One region of the Companilactobacillus sp. FL22-1 genome, then DNA from elsewhere that is predicted to be linked to it. Evidence: predicted binding sites of a transcription regulator. Region 1 holds the regulator's gene; the other holds the start of a gene.
The links. The regulator LexA, encoded in region 1, represses DNA repair genes until DNA is damaged. The targets are predictions, from matches to a motif close to CNAACANNTGTTNG.
Positions count from the first base shown of each region.

Region 2: the regulator LexA is predicted to act here: its motif matches at 2,773-2,786, upstream of parE (DNA topoisomerase IV subunit B).

Region 1 is NZ_JBINJY010000002.1:127,432-131,640, reverse strand. It holds gene purK (5-(carboxyamino)imidazole ribonucleotide synthase) at 1-364, opposite strand, end outside; gene purE (5-(carboxyamino)imidazole ribonucleotide mutase) at 357-839, opposite strand; gene ACG72T_RS02160 (YneF family protein) at 1,077-1,298, opposite strand; gene ACG72T_RS02155 (DUF896 domain-containing protein) at 1,361-1,603, opposite strand; gene lexA (transcriptional repressor LexA) at 1,698-2,321, shown strand; gene ACG72T_RS02145 (Gfo/Idh/MocA family protein) at 2,404-3,387, opposite strand; gene rplS (50S ribosomal protein L19) at 3,549-3,902, opposite strand; gene trmD (tRNA (guanosine(37)-N1)-methyltransferase TrmD) at 4,017-4,209, opposite strand, start outside.
Region 2 is NZ_JBINJY010000007.1:33,663-37,871, reverse strand. It holds gene parC (DNA topoisomerase IV subunit A) at 1-692, opposite strand, end outside; gene parE (DNA topoisomerase IV subunit B) at 703-2,706, opposite strand; gene plsY (glycerol-3-phosphate 1-O-acyltransferase PlsY) at 2,915-3,544, shown strand; gene ACG72T_RS07005 (DUF3862 domain-containing protein) at 3,659-4,209, shown strand, end outside.

The DNA.
Region 1 (4,209 bases):
CAACTTTAAAACCGCTATTTTCAATAAAATCTTTTTCTGAAACTCGATTTTGCGTCACGCTCAATGCCTTGATACCTTGCGGTACTTGGGTGTACTTCTTGACTTCATTAATAGCTGTCGCATCGACGTTTTCAAACTCATACGTCAAAACGTCGCACTTCTTAGCTAACTCGACCAATTTTTCTAAATCATCATATTCAGCTACGATTTGTTCATCTGACACTTGTGCGGCTGAACAATTGGGCTGCGGGTCCAAGATAATGACCTTATAGCCCATTTCTTTGGCTGAAAAAGACATCATTTGACCTAATTGTCCACCACCGATAATTCCAATCGTGGAACCTGGTAAAATTGCTTTATCCAAGATTATTCCCACTTTCTACTGACTTATCATGCATGGCTTTGACGTATGCGGATAAGTTTTTTTGATATGTTTGATTATTTAAAGCACAAATCTTAGTTGCTAAAATTGCGGCATTTTTGGCTCCGGCTTCACCAATCGAAACTGTTGCAACGGGAACGCCAGCAGGCATTTGAACAATCGACAATAAAGAATCGATTCCTTTTAGATACTTAGATGGCACGGGAACACCGATCACTGGCAAGCTTGTTGAAGAAGCTATCATTCCTGGCAAGTGGGCAGCACCACCAGCTCCAGCTATGATTACTTGAAAATGTTTATCAGCCTGATTGGCAAAATCTAACATCTCATGCGGCATCCTGTGTGCCGAAATAACTTTTGTTTCAAAACTAACACCCAACTCATTCAAAACATCAATCGTGTTCTGCATGACTTTCAGGTCAGAAATTGATCCCATAACTATTGCTACATCGTGCATTTCTTTTTCCACCTTTCTGCTCTGGTAACCAAATTCTATCAAGGAATCATTTTTCTTTCAATGCTAAAAACGCATTTTATTCTTATTTTTTTAATTATTGTTCGTATTTTACGTTTTCATACAGTTTTTTATATATTTAAAAATTAAATAGTTCGTATTTTAAAGACATGTTTATTTTTTGGCAAAAAAAATAAGCGATATGCATATTAAAATATACATATCGCTCAAATGATCTGACTATTTATTATTCTTTTGTGAATTCTTCATAGTATTCATTAATTGATTAAGCTTCTTTTGTGAAGGCTTTTGGCCCATTTGAGCCATCATTTGTCTGATCATATCTGCACTGATTGGCGGATTGTCTTGGAAGTATTTCTTCATGTACCATCTAGCGATGAAGAAACCGCCGACTAGACCGACTAGTAAAGCTATCACGCCAACGACTATTGTTGTACCCATTTATGTTCTCACCCTTTCCATACACTTATTAATATTACAAAAAAAGTTAACTAATTGAAAGCCTAATCGTCACGCAATCCTTTTTTTCGTTGAATTTCGCGAACTTTTTCTGGAGTGACTTCTTTTCCGTCTTTATCGTAAACTTGCAGCATTTCGATTTGTGACTTGAAAGCAGCCCGAAAGTTCTTCAAATATTCCTTTCGCAATTGGGCTTGTTGGTCCTCTTCTTCTTTGGTAATCGTACCGTTTTTGGCCTTGTGGGCTAATTCATTGATCTTTTTAAGTAATTCGTCTTGTTCTTTCATTTTTCATTACTCCCCAATACAATCGAACACTTGTTTGAACTTGTATTCAAATTTTGATACAATCTATTTAAGATATTAACAATGAGGTGTTCTAATGTCAAAAGCTGAAGGCTCTAAACAGTCACAAATTTTACAATGCATTTATGATTATTTAGATGAACATGGATATCCGCCCACTGTCAGAGAAATCTGCGAAGCTGTAGATTTGTCATCAACATCAACGGTCCATGGTCATCTCTCACGTCTTGAGAAAAAAGGTTACATCCAACGTGACCCTACCAAACCTCGCGCTATTGAATTAACTGGCGCAGGTTTGAACTCGATTGGCGTCAAATCAAAACAGATTCCGATCTTGGGTGCCGTTGCTGCTGGTCAACCAATTACCGCAGAACGTAACCCTGATGGATACTTCCCTATCCCACCAGACTTAAATCGTGATTCTGGCGAATTGTTCATGCTAGAGATCCACGGAGAAAGTATGATCAACGCTGGTATCTATGATGGCGATCATGTAATCGTCCACGAACAAAGTTCAGCTAACAATGGTGAGATCATCATTGCCATGACGGAAGACATCGAAGCTACATGTAAGAGATTCTACCAAGAGAATGGTCACTATCGCTTACAACCGGAAAATGACACAATGGACCCAATTATTCTAGATTCAGTCGAAATTCTTGGTAAAGTTGTGGGCTTATATCGTTCACAAATCTTCTAATCCAAATAGAGAATTGATATTCCCAATTCCTAACTAAAGAAATTCCAGTTGTTAACTAACTAGTTAACTGACTGGGATTTTTTTAATCAAGATTCAAATTCACTGACTTCAAAGCTTCCTCCACCACAAACATGACGCTTTCACTCTGTTGTAGGCGTTGTCTTACTTGAAGAAAATCTTGCTCACGGATGATTTTTTCAAAAGCAACGAATTCTTGATACATTCGATGAGGATAAACTTTATTATCGACATGTTCAACTAATTGTTTTTGATTGTCGTAAATATCAAATGACTCTAATCGATTAGTGGGACCGTTGACAATAATCGACCCTAGACTTCCTTGAAGGCTAGTTTGACGCTTAGGGACGACAGAATCTTTCGCACCAATAGCAACTGCCTTACAATTGTCGTAGTCCATCAAAAGAATCCCAGAAGTATCAACACCTCGAGCAATATTGGGCAGATATTTGACTTGTTTAGGACGCCCTAATAAACCGACAATGAAATGGATATTATAGATATTTAAGTCTAACAGTGCGCCGCCACCTTTTTTAGCATCAAACGCCGGTAAGATCTGTCCCGCTAAAAAATCGTCGTAACGAGTGGAATACTGCGAATAATTGCTTTCAATCAATTTCATATCACCGATCTGTGGTAATTTCTGCTTTAAATCAAGATAATTTTGCAAATATTGATTGGTGATCGCCTCTAACAAAAATAACTGCTTATCTTGGGCGATTTGCTTGAGAATTTCAAACTCTGACAATTTTACCGTAAAGGGCTTTTCAACGATGACATTCTTGCCATGTTCCAAAGCTTTTTTAGCAAAACTGAAGTGTAAAAAATTCGGTACCGCAATATAGACTGTATCGAACCCTCCATCTGCTAAAGCTGTATCAAAATCGGTGTAAATTGCGCCAATGTGATATTTAAGCTTCAATTGATGCAACACGTCCAAACTTCTTTGCGTCCCTATCAATGCAGTTAATTCGGTATCAGGCAAGTCCTTAGTGATGGTCAAAAAATCATGCACGATGTTCCCTGACCCAATAATTGCTAATTTCATTCGTAGAGTGCTCCTCGTTGTTTTAATTTTTAATCCATTAAAACACCTTCAGAAATCTTTTAGGGGCAAATATACTAAATGGTAATTGAAATTAAAAAAATTCCTAAGAAAAAACCGTCTTCTCAAATTTGAGAAAACGGTTTTTAAAGCTCAAGTATTAATTAGATGTCACGACGACGTTCTTTAATACGAGCAGCCTTACCTGTACGAGCACGTAAGTAGTAAAGCTTGCTACGACGTACACGACCATGTCTGATAACTTCAATTTGTTCTACACGAGGTGTGTTTAGCGGGAATGTTCTTTCAACACCAACACCGTTACTCATCTTACGAACAGTATAAGTAGCACTGATACCAGTACCATGCTTCTTAATAACGACACCTTCGAATAATTGGATACGTTCGCGGCTACCTTCAACAACCTTAGCATGGACACGAACAGTGTCACCACTACGGAAGTCAGGAATGTCAGAACGTAATTGTTCTTTTGTAATATCTTGAATCAATTTATTCATAAATAATTTCTCCCTACCGACACTCTTATATATCCATTGATACACAGCGGAATATCGTTAATATGTGTGTTCAAACACTCTTAATATGATACTTTATTTAAAGCTACTTGTAAACTAGTTATTTTGACGAATTTTACGCAACAGCTGTTGTTCTTCTTCAGTCAGCTGCGCATGTTCTAATAAATCAGGCCGACGTTCTAACGTCTTCTTCAAGGCTTTCGTTAGCCGCCAGAGACGAATTTTTTCATGATCCCCACTGGTTAACACTTCGGGAACCTTTTTGCCCCTAAAGTCTGCTGGACGTGAA
Region 2 (4,209 bases), on a different contig from region 1:
TCTTTGATTCCAGCCTTGCCTTGTAAAATACCACCTGTAGGGAAGTCTGGTCCCTTAACGATTTTCATCAATTCATCCAAAGTGATATCGGGATTATCGATCATCTTAATCGTTGCGTCGATCACTTCACCCAAATTATGTGGTGGAATCTCAGTCGCATAACCAGCTGAAATACCAGTCGCACCATTAACTAGCAAGTTAGGAAAACGTGCTGGTAAAACTTTGGGTTCCTTTTCAGTATCATCAAAGTTCCATTCTTCATCAACAGTGTCTTTGTTGATATCACGTAACATTTCCCCAGAGATTTTACTCAAACGGGCTTCAGTATAACGCATGGCAGCTGGTGGATCACCATCCATCGAACCATTGTTACCGTGCATTTCAATCAAAGGATTGCGTAATTTCCAGTCTTGGGATAAACGGACCATCGCTTCATAAATTGAAGAGTCACCATGGGGATGAAAGTTACCCATGACATTACCGACACCCTTAGCGGACTTACGAAAGCCCTTGTCATAAGTATTGCCATCCAAAAACATTGAATACAAAATTCTTCGTTGAACAGGCTTTAAACCATCACGAATATCAGGTAGAGCACGTTCTTGAATAATTGATTTAGAATATCTCGCAAATCGATCTCCCATGATTTTTTCGAGCGAAATATCTTGAATTTTAGAAGAATTTTCAGTCACTATCTATCACCTATTCCTTATTCAATAAATCGTCAACGATTTTACTATCAATTGGGTCAGTTTCATCATCGACTTTTTCCAAAATATTGTCGCCTTCTTCTGTACCATTGAAACGAACATTGCTTTCGATCCAATCACGACGAGGCTTAACTTTATCACCCATCAAGGTAGTAACTCGGCGTTCGGCTAAGGCTGCATCATCGATATTAACCCTGATCAAAATTCGATTCTCTGGGTCCATCGTCGTCTTCCAAAGCTGATCAGCATTCATTTCACCTAAACCTTTGAAACGTTGTAGGTCGTAGCCTTTACCCATTTGCTTAATGTCAGCCTGTAGTTCATCAGGTGTCCAGGCATATTTAATTTGGGTCTTGGCACCTTTACCCTTTTGTAGTTTATACAGTGGCGATAAAGCGATGTAGACGTGGCCAGATTCAACTAACGGTCTCATGTAGCGATAGAAGAACGTTAACAAGAGAATTTGAATATGTGAACCATCATCATCGGCATCGGTCATGATGATCACCTTGTCATAGTTACGGTCTTCCAACTTAAAGTCAGCTCCGACACCAGCACCAATTGTATAGATCATTGTGTTGATTTCTTCGTTTTTGTAAATATCTTCCAGTTTAGCCTTTTGCGTATTTAAAACTTTTCCTCGCAAAGGTAAGATGGCTTGGAATTTCCGATCGCGGCCTTGTTTAGCAGAACCACCAGCGGAATCCCCTTCGACCAAGAACAATTCATTCTTATCGGCATTCTTAGATTGAGCCGGAGTTAATTTACCAGACAATAAACCATCGGTCTTTTTATTCTTTTTGCCACTCCGAGTACTTTCACGAGCTTTTCTAGCAGCATCACGGGCTTCACGAGCTTTTAAAGCCTTCTTGACCAACATTTGAGCCTGCTCACCATTTTCTAACAAGTAGAAACTCATCTGTTCGTATACTAATTGATCGACCGCTGAACGGGCTTGTGGCGTACCAAGTTTGCCTTTAGTTTGACCTTCGAATTGTAAGATCTCTTCGGGAATGCGGACCGAAATGATAGCTGACAAACCTTCTCGAACATCACTACCTTCGAGGTTTTTGCTATTTTCCTTGAGAAGCCCAACTTTACGAGCATAATCGTTGAACGCCTTCGTCAAACCAGATTTCATTCCGACTTCATGTGTCCCACCATCAGCTGTTCGAACATTATTGACAAAGGAGATAATATTTTCCGAATAACCGTCATTATATTGGCCGGCAAATTCGATCTCAATCTCTGAATTAGTTCCTTCAACGTAAAAAATGCCCCCTAAGACATCTTTGTCTTCGTTGAGGTACTTAACAAATGATTGAATACCATCCTCATAATGGAAAATATCTTGTTTTTCTTCTTCACCACGTTTATCTGTAATCGTGAATTTGACACCTTTTAGCAAGAAAGCTGATTCTCTCAATCTTTCAGCTAAAGTATCATAATTAAACTTTGTGGTTTGGAAAATACTTTTATCTGGTTTGAAGCTGATCGTCGTACCAGAGTCTTCTTTAGTTGTTCCAGTCTTTTTCAACGTTCCCACTGGATGACCACCGTTTTCGAAACGTTCCTCATAAACTTTGTGGTCACGGACAACCCGGACAGTCATCCACTCCGAAAGCGCATTCACGACTGATGAGCCGACACCGTGCAAACCTCCAGATGTTTTATAACTGTTCTCAGAGAACTTTCCACCAGCGTGAAGTACGGTTAAGATAACTTCGATCGTTGGCTTACCAGAAGCATGCATCCCTGTTGGCATCCCACGTCCATGGTCAACTACAGTAATACTGCTGTCCTTGTTAATTGTTACATTGATTTCTTTACCAAATCCTGATAAAGCTTCATCGACCGCATTATCAACGATCTCATAGACCAAGTGATGTAATCCACGTGAATCAGTGGAACCAATGTACATACCAGGTCTTTTTCGTACGGCTTCTAGTCCTTCAAGGATTTGAATCGACGAATCATCATAAGATGATTTTGGCATTTATATCATTCCTTTTCATTTACTACTCTTCCAATATTCTAGTATTATAACACTATTCATCTTATGCGAATGTACGTTCGCTTTCAAGAGAAATCTTTTACTTTTTCTAGAAATAGTGGATAATATCTAGGTTGGTATTTACATTTCCTTTAAAACACCATAGAGTTACAATATACCAAAAAAATAAAGCTAAGAGAGTGATTTTTTAATGAAACTTCTCATTTGTGTAATTTTAGCCTATCTAATCGGCTCATTTCCAACCGCATATCTCGTTGGTAAAATATTTTTCCATAAAAATATCTTCGACTACGGTAGTGGAAACGTTGGGACAACTAACGCTTATCGGGTTTTCGGTAAAACTGCTGGGACGGTCGTTTTAGTGATCGATATTTTAAAAGGAACCTTAGGCGCATTGATGCCAGTTTTCTTTGGTCTTAACCGTCACTTGATCCTATTCGTCGGTATCTGTGCTGTTATCGGACACTGTTATTCGATTTTCCTCAAGTTCCGTGGTGGTAAAGCTGTTGCTACTAGTGCAGGTATTTTACTAGCATACAATCCACTGTTGTTTTTGATCTGCTTTATCTTACTAGCAAGTATCGTTTACGTGACTAGCATGGTCAGTGTTGCTAGTTTAACGACGATCTTAGTCTTCACCATTATGACCCTCTTCTTGCATGACTGGATCTTAACCACTGTCGCTGTAATTGTTACTGTCATTATTTATTATCGTCATATTCCTAATATCAAGCGACTTTTGAAAGGTCAAGAGAATCTGGTTCCAATTGGTTTACGTTATAAAAAGCAACAAGCAAAGGCCAACGAAAAAAATAAATAAGGAATTTTTAAGCAAAACTAAAATTAGTTTTGCTTTTTTTATAATATCAATACTTTTAGGTACTGTTACTGATAGAATGAGTTTAAAGCGTTATCAATATGGGAGGAGTCAGTTATGGATCACAATAATAATTTGCCATCCAGAACGCAATATCAACGTTCTTTGCGACGCAAAAAACAACATTTCTATCAAAAATGGTGGTTCTGGACCATTATCGTCTTAGTTCTCTTAGCTGGAGGAGGCGTAACTGCGATGAAATTGACCGCTACTGGTCCTTTCCATACCACAACCAAAGTCGCTAAATCGACCAAGTCAAGTCAGAACAAGTCTAAACAGACTAAGGTAAATAAATCTGGCGTAACTTTTGCTCAATACAGTGGAATTTATCTGAATGAAGCTCAAGGTACACCTGTAGAAACCGTTGAGAGATTGCTCGGTAAAGCCGATTCAACAAGTACTTCTAATGCCAACAACACTAAAATCCAAACTAAAACTTGGAATAAGATTCAAAATGGTGGCAACGGCTCAAATCTAAAAGTCAATTTCATCCATGGGCGTGCTGTTAGTAAAGTCTTGAATGGCTTAAAAGTCACTCGTGATAAGAAGTTGGGCTTAGATGCTTACATGTCGATTCAAAATGGGATGCCTGAAAGCACTATTTTAAA